3 regions of the Phytopseudomonas argentinensis genome follow, and region 2 is predicted to be linked to each of the others. Evidence: predicted binding sites of a transcription regulator. Region 2 holds the regulator's gene; each other region holds the start of a gene.
The links. The regulator sigma-54, encoded in region 2, starts transcription at its own class of promoters, with help from an activator protein. The targets are predictions, from matches to a motif close to ANTGGCATNNANNTTGCTNT.
Positions count from the first base shown of each region.

Region 1: the regulator sigma-54 is predicted to act here: its motif matches at 2,251-2,270, upstream of nirB (nitrite reductase large subunit NirB).
Region 3: the regulator sigma-54 is predicted to act here: its motif matches at 2,996-3,015, upstream of SA190iCDA_RS08280 (CmpA/NrtA family ABC transporter substrate-binding protein).

Region 1 covers NZ_CP056087.1:1,122,400-1,127,757, reverse strand. Annotated here, with positions in the region: gene nirB (nitrite reductase large subunit NirB) at 1-2,064, opposite strand, end outside; gene SA190iCDA_RS05070 (protein-disulfide reductase DsbD) at 2,713-4,485, shown strand; gene aroQ (type II 3-dehydroquinate dehydratase) at 4,606-5,055, shown strand; gene accB (acetyl-CoA carboxylase biotin carboxyl carrier protein) at 5,287-5,358, shown strand, end outside.
Region 2 covers NZ_CP056087.1:1,519,247-1,524,604, reverse strand. Annotated here, with positions in the region: gene lptC (LPS export ABC transporter periplasmic protein LptC) at 1-59, shown strand, start outside; gene lptA (lipopolysaccharide transport periplasmic protein LptA) at 46-594, shown strand; gene lptB (LPS export ABC transporter ATP-binding protein) at 597-1,322, shown strand; gene SA190iCDA_RS06605 (RNA polymerase factor sigma-54) at 1,495-3,003, shown strand; gene hpf (ribosome hibernation-promoting factor, HPF/YfiA family) at 3,091-3,399, shown strand; gene ptsN (PTS IIA-like nitrogen regulatory protein PtsN) at 3,415-3,879, shown strand; gene rapZ (RNase adapter RapZ) at 3,896-4,753, shown strand; gene SA190iCDA_RS06585 (HPr family phosphocarrier protein) at 4,766-5,038, shown strand; gene SA190iCDA_RS23140 (hypothetical protein) at 5,303-5,358, opposite strand, start outside.
Region 3 covers NZ_CP056087.1:1,877,300-1,882,657, reverse strand. Annotated here, with positions in the region: gene SA190iCDA_RS08295 (nitrate reductase) at 1-326, shown strand, start outside; gene cobA (uroporphyrinogen-III C-methyltransferase) at 365-1,111, shown strand; gene SA190iCDA_RS08285 (nitrate regulatory protein) at 1,186-2,493, shown strand; gene SA190iCDA_RS08280 (CmpA/NrtA family ABC transporter substrate-binding protein) at 3,147-4,478, shown strand; gene ntrB (nitrate ABC transporter permease) at 4,492-5,337, shown strand; gene SA190iCDA_RS08270 (ABC transporter ATP-binding protein) at 5,348-5,358, shown strand, end outside.

The sequences.
Region 1 (5,358 bases), 400 kb from region 2:
GCGGGTGCAGCCGCTGACCGCGAACTTGATCTTGTGCGGCGCGCGCAGGCCCTTGTAGCGGTCCTCCAGGCGCAGCGCCATGCCTACGCTGTCCTGTACGCCATAGCGGCACCAGGTGCTGCCCACGCAGGACTTCACGGTGCGCAGCGACTTGCCGTAGGCGTGGCCGGTCTCGAAACCGGCGGCGATCAATTCGCCCCAGATGTCCGGCAGCTCGTGCAACTGCGCGCCGAACAGGTCGATACGCTGGCCGCCGGTGATCTTGGTGTAGAGGTCGTATTTCTTCGCCACGGCGCCGATGGCCAGCAGGCCGTCCGGGGTGATCTCGCCGCCGGGGATGCGCGGCACCACCGAGTAGGTGCCGTTCTTCTGCATGTTGGCCATGAAGGTGTCGTTGGTGTCCTGCAGCGGAATCAGCGCCGGATCGGTGATCGGCTGGTTCCAGCACGACGCGAGGATCGAGCCCACCGCCGGCTTGCAGATATCGCAGCCGGTGTGGCCGCGGCCATGCTTGGCCAGCAACTCCTCGAAACTGAGCACGCCTTCCACGCGGACGATGGCGTACAGTTCCTGGCGGGTGTGGGCGAAGTGCTCGCACAGGCTCTTGTCCACCGCCACGCCACGGGCGCTCAGCTCGTGCTCGAAGACCTGCTTGAGCAGCGCACTGCAGCCGCCGCAGCCGCTGCCGGCCTTGGTGATGGACTTGAGCTCGCCGAGGTCGGTGATGCCGGCGTCGACCTGGCAGCACACCGCACCCTTGCTGACGTTGTGGCAGGAGCAGATGGTCGCGGTATCCGGCAACGCATCGGCGCCCAGGGTCGGCGCACCCTCGGACAGCGGCAGGATCAGGCTCGACGGATCGGCCGGCAGCTTGATGCCGTTCTGGGCGTACTGCAGCAGGGTGTCGTAGTAGCTGTTGTCGCCGACCAGCACGGCGCCGATGACCCGCTGGCCATCCGCCGAGACCACCAGGCGGCGGTAGCTGGCGCCCGCTTCGTCGATGTAGCGATAGCTCTTGGCGCCCGGCGTGGCGGCGTGGGCATCGCCGATGGAGCCGACATCCACGCCGAGCAGCTTGAGCTTGGTCGACATGTCGGCGCCGGTGAACAGCTCATGGGGCTCGCCGGCCAGTTGCGCGGCCACGGCGCGGGCCATGCTGTAGCCAGGCGCCACCAGGCCGAATACCGTGCCGTTCCAGGACGCGCATTCACCGATGGCATAGATCGCCGGGTCGCTGCTGCGGCAGTCGTTGTCGACCACCACGCCGCCACGGGGGGCGATGTCCAGGCCGGCGGCGCGGCCCAGGGCGTCCTGGGGGCGAATGCCGGCGGAGAACACGATCAGGTCGGTTTCCAGGCGTTCGCCGTCGTTGAAATTCATGCGGTAGGCGTATTCCTCGCCGATGACGATTTCCTGGGTGGCGCGCGACAGGTGCACGCCTACGCCCAGGGCCTCGATGCGCGCCCGCAGCGCGGCACCCCCATCGGCGTCCAGCTGCACCGGCATCAGCCGCGGCGCGAACTCCACCACATGGGCTTCCAGGCCAAGGGATTTCAGCGCATTGGCCGCCTCCAGGCCGAGCAGACCGCCGCCGACCACCACGCCACGGCGGGCGCCTGTAGCGGCGGTGCGGATGCCATCGAGGTCGTCCAGGGTGCGGTAGACCAGGCGCGAGTTACCTTCGGCACCGGGAATCGGCGGCACGAACGGATAGGAACCGGTGGCCAGCACCAGACGGTCGTAGCTGCGGCGACCGTTACGGGTGACGATCTCACGATTCTCGCGGTCGATCTCCAGCACCGGCTCGCCCAGGTGCAGGTGCACGCCATTGCTGGCGTACAGATCGGCCTCGCCGAGGGCCAGGGCTTCGGCATCCTTGCCGGAGAAGTACTCGGACAGGTGCACGCGGTCATAGGCGCGCTGACGCTCTTCGCCATACACGTGCACCTGATAGCGGTGCAGGGCGCCACTGGCGATCAATTGCTCGACAAGGTGGTGGCCGACCATGCCGTTGCCGATGACGATCAGGGTCTCGCGCTTGATCGATGTGACGATGGAGTTCATAGCCTGCCCTCTGTCTGCTGCGCTATCACGGTTTTGCAACGCCCCAAGGCTGGCCAGCAGAAACGGCAGGCCAAAAAAAAGACGCCTGGAGCTGTTGTCAGCTTCAGGCGTCTTTGCCTTGGATTCGGTTATGTGGGGTGAGCATGGCTGCCCACCGGCCCCATCGTTGATGGGTGCACGAGCTCGATAGCAGGTTGCATGCCAGGGCGTTGAAAATACCGGGAAGGCCGGTGAATACGGGCTTGGCGGGCGGCGGCATGCGGGAGTGGCTGGCGAAGGATATGAACCAAGATGAAGCAGCAAGTCCTGAAACTCACCATATCGGGGCGCAGAATGGGTCAAGTAGCGCAGCTAAAAGCCATCACGGGCTGATGGGTTTCACCTACATGACCCGCCCTAACCGAGTTCATTCAGTCCTGTGGGAGCGGGCACGCCGGAGAAGTCACGGGCATGGCCCGGTTCCCACATGGGTAGGCCGACACCATCGCCCCTTCCAGCCTTTGTAAGCCCCCACGCGTCCTTGTGTCGCAGCAGCACAGCGCCAGGGCAGACGCTATCCGCCAGGCGCAACCACCACTTACAGCACGCCCCATGGCAGGGATCGCCGGCTCCGTTATCATGGCGCGATCAATGCCCCACGAGATGCCCATGCCACGTTTTATCTGCCTCTTGCTGTTGCTCGTCGTCCTGCCTGCCGGCGCCGGGGTGTTCGACAGCCGCCCGAATGCCGCCCCCTTGGGCCAGGCGCTGAACAACAGCGCTGACTTCCTGCCGGTACGCGAGGCCTTCAGGCTCAGCCTGATCGAGAGTTCGCCGACGTCGGCGACGGTGCGCTTCGTCGCGGCCGAGGGTTATTACCTGTATCGCCACCAGTTCAAGTTCAAGGTCGAACCGGCCGAGTTGGCCGGCGCCCCCGTCGAGGTGCCGCAAGGCCTGCACAAGAACGATCCGTACTTCGGCGATGTGCAGGTGTTCTATGAAGTGCTGGATATCGACATCCCGCTGAACAACCCGGGCGACAAGTCGCTCAACCTCGCCGTTACCTACCAGGGCTGCGCCGACAAGGGCCTGTGTTACCCGCCGGAAACCGAGACGCTGGCCATCAATGGCGGCATTGCCGCCCAGGCCAACGGTGCCGGTGCGCCAGCCAGCGGCAAAGCCAGCTGGACCTGGGCCGACCTGGCGCTGATGTTCGCCGCCGGCCTGACCCTGACCTTCACGCCTTGTGTGCTGCCCATGCTGCCGATCCTCTCCGGCGTGGTGCTGCGCGGCCGGCCGAGCAAGGGCCGCGGCCTGGTGCTGTCGCTGGCCTACGTGCTGCCCATGGCCGCCTGCTACGCCGCGCTCGGCGCGCTGATGGGCCTGTTCGGCGCCAAGCTCAACCTGCAGGCCATGCTGCAATCGCCCTGGATTCTGGTGCCCTTCGCGCTGTTCTTCGCGCTGTTCGCGGTGGCCATGTTCGGCGTCTTCGAGCTGCGCCTGCCAGCCTTTATCCGTGAGCGCCTGGACCGCAAGGCGGCGCAGACCAGGGGCGGCACCATCGCCGGCGCGGCGACCCTGGGCGTGTTGTCCAGCCTGATCGTGTCGCCGTGCATCACCGCGCCCTTCACCGCGCTGCTTCTCTATATCAGCAGCACCGGCGATGCCGCCGGCGGCGCCCTGCAGCTGTTCGCCCTGGGCCTGGGCATGGGCACGCCGCTGGTGATCTTCGCTGCAGGCGGTGGCGCCCTGCTGCCCAAGTCCGGCACCTGGATGGTCGCCGTGCGCAACGCCTTTGGCGTGATGCTGCTGGGCGTCTCGGTATGGCTGCTCGAGCGCGTACTGCCGGGACAGGTCGCCCTGGCGCTGTGGGGGCTGCTGGCCGCCGGCGTCGCGCTGTTCCTTGGCGCCCTGGAATTCACCGCTAAAGATGCACGCGGCAAACTCGCCCAACTGTTCGGGCTGGGGCTGCTGGTCTACGCCCTGGCAGCCTGGACCGGCGCCCTGAAGGGCAACGACGATCCCCTGCAACCGCTGGCCGGGGGCATCGCCAGCACTCAAGCGAGCGCCGCCGGTAGTTGGCAGACGGTCAGCACCCCCGCCGAGCTGGACGCCGCGCTGGCCCAGGCCAAGGGCAGCGGCCAGCCGCTGCTGCTCGACTGGTACGCCGACTGGTGCATCAGCTGCAAGAAGATCGAGCGCGAAGTGTTCCATTCCCCGCAGATCGGTGCGCAACTGGCCGACTACCAGCTGCTGCGTTTCGACATGACCGACAGCACCGCCGCCCAACGCGCGCTGCTGGATCGCTATGGGCTGTTCGGCCCGCCGGCGATCCAGTTGTTCGCCGCCAATGGGCAGGAAATGCACGAGTTGCGAGTCGTCGGCGAAATCGATGCGGCAGGCTTTGCCGAGCGCCTGAGCAGCGCGCGAGAACGATTCTAGGCAATTCGGTCACATATTCGGCCAACCCTGCATGGATCGTGCTGACTACTCCCAAAAACTGGACAGCCCTACGGCACTTCTGGCAGAGTCCGCGCAGCTAAAAAGAAGGAAGCCCGGATCATGTCGACCCTGCTGGTTTTGCACGGCCCCAATTTGAACCTGCTCGGCACCCGAGAGCCCGGCACCTATGGCGCCACCACGCTGGAACAGATCAACCTCGACCTGGAACGGCGCGCCCGCGAAGCCGGCCATCACCTGCTGCACCTGCAGAGCAACGCCGAGTACGAGCTGATCGAGCGCATCCACGCCGCCCGTGGCGAAGGCGTCGACTTCATCATCATCAACCCGGCGGCCTTCACTCACACCAGCGTCGCATTACGTGACGCATTGCTGGCGGTGAGCATCCCATTCATCGAAGTGCACCTGTCCAACGTGCACAAGCGTGAGCCTTTCCGGCACCACTCCTACTTCTCCGACGTGGCGGTAGGGGTGATCTGCGGGCTCGGCGCCACCGGCTACCGCCTGGCGCTCGAAGCGTCGCTGGAGCGACTGGCGAGCAAAAACACCTGATACCGGCGCCTAGACAGATCATGTGAAAGCGTCGCGAGCGAAGGTCAGGCAAGGCAAAAAACGGCGAGAACGCGCAGTTTACGAGTTGTAAATGAGCATTTTGATTGGACTCGCATCCGAGCCGGTTTTTAACGCAGCATGACCGAGCGCAGTAACTTTCACACAATCTGTTCAAGCGGCGGTTCATTCGCAAACTTGAACGACCCTGACCAGACTGGGAGTTGAACACCTATGGATATTCGCAAAGTCAAAAAATTGATCGAGCTGCTGGAAGAGTCCGGCATCGACGAGCTGGAAATCAAA
Region 2 (5,358 bases):
TGAATGACGGCAGGATGATCCTGCAGTCCAATGTAAGAGGCCAGCATGAGGTTCGTTAAAACCCTCCCCCTACTTCTCAGCCTTGGCGCCACGCTCGGAAGCGTAAGCGCCTGGGCTCTGCCGAGTGACCGCGATCAGCCGATCCGCGTGCAGGCCGACAGCGCTGAACTGGACGACAAGCAAGGCGTAGCCGTGTACCGCGGCGACGTCGTCATCACCCAGGGCACCATGAAGATCACCGGCGACACCGTCACCATCACCCAGAACGCACAGGGCGACATCGACGTGTTCACCTCGGTGGGCAAGCCGGCCTACTACGAGCAGAAGCCGGCAGCCGACAAGCAGATCGTCAAGGCGTACGGCCTGACCATCCAGTACTTTGCCGCCAACGAACGCATCGTACTGATCGACCAGGCCAAGGTGGTGCAGGAAGGCAATACCTTCGAAGGCGAGAAGATCGTCTACGACACGCGCCGCCAGATCGTCAACGCTGGCCGCGCCACCGGTACCAACGTGTCGAGCCCGCGCCCGCGTATCGACATGGTGATCCAGCCGCAGAAGAAAGCAGCCCCCGCTGCCGAGCAGGGTCAATAACCATGGCGATTCTGAAAGCCCAGCACCTGGCCAAGAGCTACAAGGGACGCCAGGTCGTGCGCGACGTCAGCCTGAACATCGAGAGCGGGCAGATCGTCGGCCTGCTCGGCCCCAACGGTGCCGGCAAGACCACCTGCTTCTACATGATCGTGGGCCTGGTGCAGGCCGACCAGGGCCGCGTACTGATCGACGACCTGGACGTCAGCCACCAGCCGATGCACGGCCGTGCCCGTGCCGGGATTGGCTACCTGCCCCAGGAAGCCTCGATCTTTCGCAAGCTCAGCGTCGCCGACAACATCATGGCGATCCTGGAAACCCGCAAGGACCTCAACCGCGAACAGCGGCTGCAGGAGCTCGAGAGCCTGCTGCAGGAATTCCACATCACCCACATCCGCGACAATCTGGGCATGAGCCTGTCCGGCGGTGAACGCCGACGCGTCGAGATCGCCCGCGCCCTGGCCACCTCGCCGAAATTCATCCTGCTCGATGAACCCTTCGCCGGCGTCGACCCCATCTCCGTGGGCGACATCAAGCAGATCATTCATCACCTCAAGGCCAAGGGCATCGGCGTGCTGATCACCGATCACAACGTCCGCGAAACCCTGGACATCTGCGAAACCGCTTACATCGTCAGCGATGGCCAGCTGATCGCCGAAGGTGATTCAGCGGCGATCCTGGCCAACCAGGTGGTCAAGGAAGTCTATCTAGGCCACGAATTCCGCCTCTAGCGGATCCCCTCCCCATGAATCCTTGCCAGCGCCCATTACCGTTCGAGCCGTATCGCAACGAAATGGTAACAGGCCCTAGGCAAAGTGCTCGGATTCAGGCATATAATTTGCTTCCTAGTGGCGCTTCGTCGCCCTGTCGTGGATTACGTACAGACGCCGGATAAGGTCTGCAATGAAACCATCGCTAGTCCTGAAAATGGGCCAGCAGCTGACGATGACGCCGCAGCTGCAACAAGCCATTCGCCTGCTCCAACTGTCGACCCTGGATCTGCAACAGGAAATCCAGGAGGCCTTGGAATCCAACCCGATGCTGGAGCGTCAGGAAGAAGGCGAAGACTTCGACAATTCCGACCCGATGGCCGATGGCGCCGAAAGCGCGGCCGCGACCGCGGTCCAGGAAGAGACCTTTCAGGAGTCGAGCTTTCAGGAAAGCCCGCAAACCGTCGACAACCTGGAAGACGGCGAATGGGGCGAGCGCATTCCCAATGAGCTGCCCGTGGATACGGCCTGGGAAGATATCTACCAGACCAGTGCCAGCAGCCTGCCCAGCAATGACGATGACGAATGGGACTTCACCACCCGCACGTCCTCGGGTGAAAGCCTGCATAGCCACATGCTCTGGCAACTGAACCTGGCGCCCATGTCCGACAAGGACCGTCTGATCGCCGTGACGCTCATCGACTGCATCAACGATCAGGGCTACCTGGAGGAAACCCTCGACGAAATCGTCGAGTCCTTCGACCCTGAGCTGGATGTCGAGCTGGATGAAGTCGAAGCCGTGCTGCGCCGTATCCAGCAGTTCGAGCCGTCTGGAATCGGCGCTCGCGACCTGCGCGAATGCCTGCTCCTGCAACTGCGCCAGTTGCCCGCCTCCACTCCGTGGCTCAAGGAGGCACAGCGCCTGACGGCTGAATATCTGGACCTGCTCGGCAACCGTGACTACAGCCAGCTGATGCGCCGCATGAAGCTCAAGGAGGACGAGCTGCGCCCGGTCATCGAACTGATTCAGAGCCTCAACCCGCGCCCTGGCTCGCAGATCGAGTCCAGCGAGCCGGAATACGTGGTGCCGGATGTGATCGTGCGCAAGCACAACGATCGCTGGCTGGTGGAGCTCAACCAGGAAGCCATGCCGCGCCTGCGCGTCAACGCCCAATACGCCGGCTTCGTGAAGCGCGCCGACTCCAGCGCCGACAACACCTTCATGCGCAACCAGCTGCAGGAAGCGCGCTGGTTCATCAAGAGCCTGCAGAGCCGTAACGAGACCCTGATGAAGGTCGCCACGCAGATCGTCGAGCACCAGCGCGGCTTCCTGGATTACGGCGACGAGGCCATGAAGCCGCTGGTGCTGCACGATATCGCCGAGGCGGTGGGCATGCACGAGTCGACCATTTCCCGCGTCACCACCCAGAAGTACATGCACACCCCGCGTGGCATTTACGAGCTGAAATACTTCTTCTCCAGCCACGTCAGCACCGCCGAAGGCGGCGAATGTTCGTCGACCGCGATCCGCGCAATCATCAAGAAACTGGTCGCGGCGGAAAATGCGAAAAAGCCATTGAGCGACAGCAAGATCGCTGGTTTACTGGAAGCACAGGGCATTCAAGTGGCGCGCCGCACAGTCGCCAAGTACCGTGAATCGCTCGGTATAGCGCCTTCGAGCGAACGCAAGCGATTGATGTAAGGTGCCCTTGTAGCGAAAGCAGCGCCCCAGTGTTCCTGCGGCAGGTTCAATACCCGCCACTCACACACGGCAACAAGGAGAAGCGGTATGCAAGTCAACATCAGTGGACACCAGCTGGATGTGACAGACGCACTACGCAGCTACATCGAAGAAAAGCTCGAGCGCCTCGAGCGGCACTTCGACAAGATCACCAATGTGCAGGTTATCCTGGAGGTCGAGAAGCTCAAGCAGAAAGTCGAAGCCACCTTGCACATCGCAGGAGGCGAAGTGGTGGCCAATGCCGAACACGACGACATGTACGCAGCCATCGATCTACTCACCGACAAACTCGATCGCCAACTTATCAAGCACAAGGAAAAACAGCTCGATCGCCAGCAGGGCGCGATGGCCCGCTGAGTTCGTCCTTCTCCTATGATCCGACTTGAAACCATCCTGACCCCCGGCCGTTCCCTGGTGAACGTGCCGGGCGGCAGCAAGAAGCGTGTCCTCGAACAGATAGCCAGCGTGATCGCGCGCGATCTGCCCGATCTCGATGGCCAGACCATCTATGAAAGCCTGATCGCCCGCGAGAAGCTCGGTTCGACAGGCTTCGGCAACGGCATCGCCATTCCCCATTGTCGCCTGCCCGGCTGCAACACGCCGATCAGCGCCCTGCTCAAGCTGAGCACTGCCGTCGACTTCGACGCCATCGACGGCGCCCCCGTCGACCTGCTCTTCGTGCTGCTGGTGCCCGAAGCGGCGACCGACGAGCACCTCGAGCTGCTGCGCCAGATCGCCAGCATGTTCGACCGCGAGGATGTCCGCGAACGGCTTCGCCAGGCCCAGGACAGCGAATCCCTGTACCAGACCGTCGTAAACGTCCAGAACGGCCAATAGCCTGCGGGGTTAGCCCATGCGCCTGATCATCGTCAGCGGTCGTTCCGGTTCGGGCAAGAGCACGGCGCTCGACGTCCTCGAAGACAACGGGTTCTATTGCATCGACAACCTGCCGGCCGGCCTGCTGCCCGATCTGGCGGAGCGCGCACTGCCCAATAGCGAACTGCTGCATCCGCAGGTGGCGGTGTCCATCGATGCGCGCAACCTGCCCAGCCAGCTCAGGCGCTTCTCCGAACTGCTCGACGAAGTGCGCTCACGCAACATTCGTTGCGATGTGCTGTACCTGGATGCCAGTGAAGAAACCCTGCTCAAGCGCTTCTCGGAGACACGCCGGCGCCATCCGCTGACCAACGACCAGCGCTCCCTGGCCGAGGCCATGGATGCCGAGGTCAAGCTGCTGAGCCCGATCATCGACCGGGCCGACCTGAAGATCGATACCACCCACCTGAACCTTTATCAGTTGCGTGACACCCTCAAGTTGCGTCTGCTCAACCAGCCCGAGCCCGGCACCGCATATCTGATCGAGTCGTTCGGCTTCAAGCGCGGCATGCCGGTGGATGCCGATCTGGTCTTTGACGTTCGCTGCCTGCCCAACCCTTACTGGAAGCCCGAGTTGCGTGATTTCACCGGCCTCGAGCAGCCGGTGGAGGGGTACCTGGCGGCGCAGGCGGATGTCGAGGAGATGTATCAGGATATCCATGCCTATCTGCACAAATGGCTGCCGCGTTTCGCCGCCAGCAACCGCTCCTATGTGACCGTGGCCATCGGCTGCACAGGCGGCCACCACCGCTCCGTCTACCTGGCCAATCGCCTGGGCCAGGCCCTCAAGCCGCTGTTGAAGAACGTTCAGATCCGCCACCGCGACCTCAGTTAAGGAATTGCCGCGATGCCCGCCCGTGAAATCACCATCATCAACAAGCTCGGCCTGCATGCCCGGGCGGCCGCCAAGTTCGTCGGCGTCGCGGGGCGCTTTCCGTGTCAGGTGAAGATTGGCCGTAGCGCCGAAGCCCTGGTCGACGGCAAGAGCATCATGGCGGTGATGATGCTGGCAGCAGGCAAAGGTACCAACGTGCACCTGCTGACCGAGGGGGAACGCGAGGACGAGGCGCTGCAGGCCCTGGTCGACCTGATCAACAACTACTTCGACGAAGGCGAGTAGCGGAATTCGGACAGCGCAGCGGCGCGCCGCACGCGCCACCAGTTAGGGTCTGTTGACGTTTCACGCACGGCCGCGCCGGAGCCCTACGGGTGGGGCCGCCTAGGTTGCGTGGGAAAATCTCGCCATGCGTCGTTGGAGGACTGGGCAAGGGAAAACGCGGACGGCCAGTCCATTCCCTGCGTCCTCTGCCTAGCGGATCGCCGCCCGGCCTGGCGAGATTTCTCGCGGCAACGCGGCTCGCGTTGAAACGTCACAGACCCTAGGTCAAAACCAGCCCGGCGCACCATTCAGGAGCTTGCCGACGAGAATCAACCCGCCGG
Region 3 (5,358 bases), 360 kb from region 2:
GCGGCTTCGCCCTGAGTGGCGAAAGCAGAGCACGGAACTGGCTGCGTGAACTCTGGCAGAACCAGATCTCGCTGGACGACGACACCGGCCGCGCCCTGCGGCGTTGGTTACTCGCTCCCGTGGAAAGCCCCCCCGGCGAAACCCGCTCACGCGCTGGCAAAACCCTATGCACCTGCATGGACGTCAGTGAAACCGCCGTGCGCGAGAGCATCGAACGCGGCTGTGACCTCGCCGCACTGAAACAGAATCTCGGCTGCGGCACCGGGTGCGGCTCCTGCGTACCGGAAATCAAGCGCCTGCTGGCGCTACAGACGATCGAAGCCTAGCGAAGACTGGGTTGAACCTAGACAGAAGGAATCCCATGATGAACCCAAGCGTATGGCTGATCGGCGCCGGTCCTGGTGACCCGGAATTGCTCACTCTCAAGGCGGTGCGCGCCCTCGGCCTGGCCGACGTGGTGTTGATCGACGATCTGGTCAACCCCCAGGTGCTGGAACACTGCCCCGGCGCCCGGGTGATTCGCGTTGGCAAGCGCGGCGGCTGTCGCTCCACGCCCCAGGCGTTCATCCACCGCCTGATGTTGCGCTACGCCCGCCAGGGCAAGGTGGTGGCGCGCCTCAAGGGCGGCGACCCGTGCATCTTCGGCCGGGGCGGCGAAGAAGCCGACTGGCTGGCCGCACGCGGGGTGCGTTGCGAGATCGTCAACGGCATCACCGCCGGCCTGGCTGCAGCGACACGCTGCGGTATCTCCCTGACCCTGCGCGGCATCGCCCGCGGCGTGACGCTGGTCACCGCCCATACCCAGGACGGCACCTCGCCCAACTGGCAGGCCCTGGCCCACGCCGGCACGACGCTGGTGGTGTACATGGGCATCGCCACCCTGGCCGACACCCGCCAGCATCTGCTGGATGCCGGCATGGCCGCCGACACCGCGGTGGCGATGATCGAGAACGCCTCGCTGCCCGAGCAGCGTGAATGCCGCAGTACGTTGCAGGCGATGGCCGACGACGCCCAGGCCTTTCAGTTGAAAAGCCCGGCCATCCTGGTGATCGGCGAGGTGGTCGGCGCCGCCATGCTGGCCGCCGAGCAATTGCACCTGCACAGCGCCTGAACCAGGTGGCCCAGCAGAACTGGACTGCTATTTGCACCGTTCTGGTTCAACACTGCGACCGACAAGACCCTGCCATGCCCGATCACAAGATGCCCGCCACCCTGCGTTTCATGCTCGCCGCCCGCCGTTGCGAGCTGCAGGGCCTGGAAAGCCTGTCCGTCACCTGCGAGCTGGTTACCCGGATCAGCCAGCTGGTACACCAGCTGCAGAAGGAACGGGGCTACTCGAACGTCTATCTGGGCAACCAGACGGACCACTATCTGCACCAACTTGATGCCCACAGCGCAGACTGCGCCGTCGTGGAGCGCGAGGTGCATATTTTTTTTCTGTCCATGGACACCGCCCAGGCCAACGCCGCCGACCGGGCGCGCCTGTTCAACCGTATCGCCTACGTGCTGCATGGCTTCGACGAACTGCCTGGGCTACGCCGGCGCATCCGTGAACGGCAATTGTCGCCACGCCAGGCGACCCAGGCCTTTACCCGCCTCATCGGCGGGCTGCTGGCGGTAGTCTTCGAAGCGGCCGATACCGCCGCCGACCCCGGCCTCACCCGGCTGCTGGTAGCGCTGTTCAACTTCATGCAAGGCAAGGAGCTCGCCGGCCAGGAACGTGCAGTCGGCGTGGAAGGTTTTTCCCATGGGCACTTCGATGACGAACTGCAGGCCCGCCTGCTGCATCTGCAGGAAGGCCAGGAGCGCTGCTTCGACATCTTCGGCGAGTTCGCCGATGCCGAGGCCATTGCCCTGTGGCAGGGTATTCTCGGCACCGACACCGTGGCCCAGGTGATCAGCCTGCGCGGGGTCGCCAGGCGCACCTCCGCCGCGGCCCAGGTGGACCCGGGCTTGTGCGAGCTATGGTTCGAGCTCAACACCAGACGCATCGACGCCATGAAACAGGTGGAAAGCCACCTGACCCAGTGCCTGCTCGAACGCTGCCGGCGCAGCATCGCCGAAGCCCATGCCGACCTGGACAACCACCGCGCCCTGCTCGGCCGTGTGGCGCAGATGGATGCTGCCAGCGACCAGGCGCTGTTGTTCAGCGTGCACAGCAGCACCCTCGACACCCCACCCCAGGGTGCCGTGGGCAGCCACCTGGCCCGCTCGGTGCTGGATCTTCTCCACGAGCAGAACCAGCGCCTGCAACAGGTCAGCGACGAACTGCAGGAAACCCGCGAAACCCTCAACGAGCGCAAGCTGATCGAGCGGGCCAAGAAGCTGCTGATGAACGACTACGGCCTGAGCGAAGAGGACGCCTACGCGCGTCTGCGCCAATCGGCCATGGAACGCAGCATGCGCCTGGTCGATGTGGCCCAGAGCCTGCTCACCTTTGCCGCGCGCAAGGCGCAGCCAACTCCGCGAGGCGACAAGGGCAAACGCGGCTGAGCGAGCTGCGGCTCTATGACTGAGCGTCGCCTCCCCCCCACCCCAAGAATGCCATTCGCAATGGCTTAAACGTGGCGGGAGCGGCCGGTCGTTCCCATAGGGTGGACAACGCTCTTTTTGTCCACCATTGCGATTGCAGAGCGGTGGATGGGTGAAGCGTCATCCACCCTACGCCTGATCCCTTGTGGGAGCGGGCCATGCCCGCGAAAAATCACGGGTATCCCCGCCCGTTCTCACGGATAGGGTAACGGCCGCTTTTGCCTTATTTCCCTAGATCCATCTGACTACCAGCGCCCATTCCCGAACCTGCCATGCACCTGCGCCGGGCACCAAAGACGTATCGCGCCCCGCTGCTGTGCGATAGCGACGGTGGCCCGCGCACTGCGCGGATCGCCGTGACGTATCGAGCGCGATCCGAAAAGCCTTCCCGCTCAACCAGTTAACGACTCGATGAGGGTGCTCCACCATCGACGGCCTCGCAGTCGAATCAGGCGCCGAAATGGCTGGCATGCAACCTGCTACGTCTCCTGGCAAGGAGGCAGGCCCTGCCCCTCCACAATCCGAACTCTGGACAACGGCGTCCACACTCGATGCAGCCCAGCGCTGCCTGAGCGTGACGCCGTTTTTTTATGCGTGCCTTTGGGGAGAACGAGATGGACGACACGTCACGCGAACAGCAGAACGCCGAAGAAAAAACCGGCCTGCCACGCCGCACCTTCCTCAAGCAGTCCGTGGGGCTGCTCGGCGGCGGTGCCTTGATGAGCCTGCTGCCGGCAGGCCTGAGCAGCGCGGTCTGGGCTGCCGGCACCGATGGCCTGGAAACCACCAAGGCCAAACTCGGCTTTATCGCCCTCACCGATGCGGCGCCACTGTTCGTCGCCGAAGAGCTGGGGTTGTTCGCCAGGCACGGCATGACCGAGGTGGAAGTGCTCAAGCAATCCTCCTGGGGCACCACCCGCGACAACCTGGTGCTCGGCGCTGGCAGTGGCGGCATCGACGGTGCCCATATCCTCACACCGATGCCCTACCTGATGGCCGCCGGCAAGATCACCACCAACAACACGCCGCTGCCGATGGTCCTGCTGGCGCGCCTGAACCTAAACGGCCAGGGCATCTCCATCAGCAAGGAATATGCGGACCTCAAGCTCGGTACCGACGCCAGCGCCTTCAAGCAGGCGGTCGCGGCCAAGCAGGCCAAGGGCCAGAAGATCGCCGCGGCGATGACCTTCCCCGGCGGCACCCATGACCTGTGGCTGCGCTACTGGATGGCCGCCGGCGGCATCGAGCCCAACAAGGACCTGCCGACAGTGGTCATCCCGCCGCCGCAGATGGTCGCCAACATGAAGGTCGGCAGCATGGATGCCTTCTGCGTCGGCGAGCCCTGGAACGCCCAGCTGATCAACCAGAACATCGGCTACAGCGCGGTGACCACCGGCGAGCTGTGGGCCAACCACCCGGAAAAGGCCCTGGCGCTGCGCGCCGACTACGCGAACGCCAACCCCAACGCCACCCGCGCCCTGCTCAAGGCGGTGATGGAGGCGCAGATATTCTGCGAAGCGGCAGCGAACAAGGAAGAGGTCGCGAAGATCTGCGCCAAGCGTCGCTGGATCGGCGCCCCGGCCAAGGATCTGCTGGCCCGTCTGCAGGGCAACATCGATTACGGCAACGGCCGCGTGGTGGAAAACAGCCCGCACCTGATGCGCTTCTGGAGCGAGTTCGCCTCCTATCCCTTCCAGAGCCACGACCTGTGGTTCCTCACCGAAAACAAGCGATGGGGCTACCTGCCGAAGGATTTCGACAGCCAGGCGCTGATCGACCAGGTCAACCGCGAGGACATCTGGCGCCAGGCGGCCGCCGAGCTCGGCGTGCCCGCCGAACAGATTCCCCTGGGTAAATCCCGCGGCGTCGAAACCTTCTTCGACGGCAAGACCTTCGACCCGCAAAACCCGCAAGCCTATCTCGATAGCCTGACTCTCAAGGTCTAACCGGAGAAACGCCATGAATGCGCCCGTCAAATCGCTTGCCCTGCCGGCTGGCGTCATCGCCCCCAGCTGGCTGAAACGCCTGTCGACCACCCTGATGCAGTCGGTACTGCCGCCACTGGTCATCACCGCCGCGCTGATGCTCGTCTGGCAACTCCTGTGCAGCGGCGCCAATGCCGCCCTGCCGCCGCCCAGCCAGGTCATCGAAGACACCTGGGAGCTGATCGTCAATCCGTTCTACGACAACGGCGGCACCGACGTCGGCATGGCCTGGCAGCTGCTCGCCAGCCTCGAGCGCGTGGCCTATGGCTATGCCCTGGCGGTGGTGGTCGGTGTGGCCCTCGGCGTGCTGGTCGGCCAGTCGACCTGGGCGATGCGCGGCCTCGACCCGCTGTTCCAGATCCTGCGTACCGTGCCGCCGCTGGCCTGGCTGCCGCTGTCCCTGGCCGGCTTCAAGGACAGCCACCCCTCGGCACTGTTCGTAATCTTCATCACCGCCATCTGGCCGATCATCATCAACACCTCGGTGGGCATCCGCAATATTCCAGAGGACTACCGCAACGTCGCCAAGGTATTGCGCCTCAATGGTGTGGAATACTTTCAGAAGATCATGCTGCCGGCCGCCGCACCGTACATCTTCTCCGGGCTGCGTATCGGCGTGGGCCTGTCATGGCTGGCGATCATCGCCGCCGAGATGCTGATCGGCGGCGTGGGCATCGGCTTCTTCATCTGGGATGCGTGGAACGCCTCGCGCATCAGCGACATCATTCTCGCCCTGATCTACGTCGGCGTGGTCGGCTTCGTGCTCGACCGTCTGGTGCTGTTCGTCGGCAATCGCATCACCCGCGGCACATCGGCCTGAGGAGACAGCCATGAGCAAGCA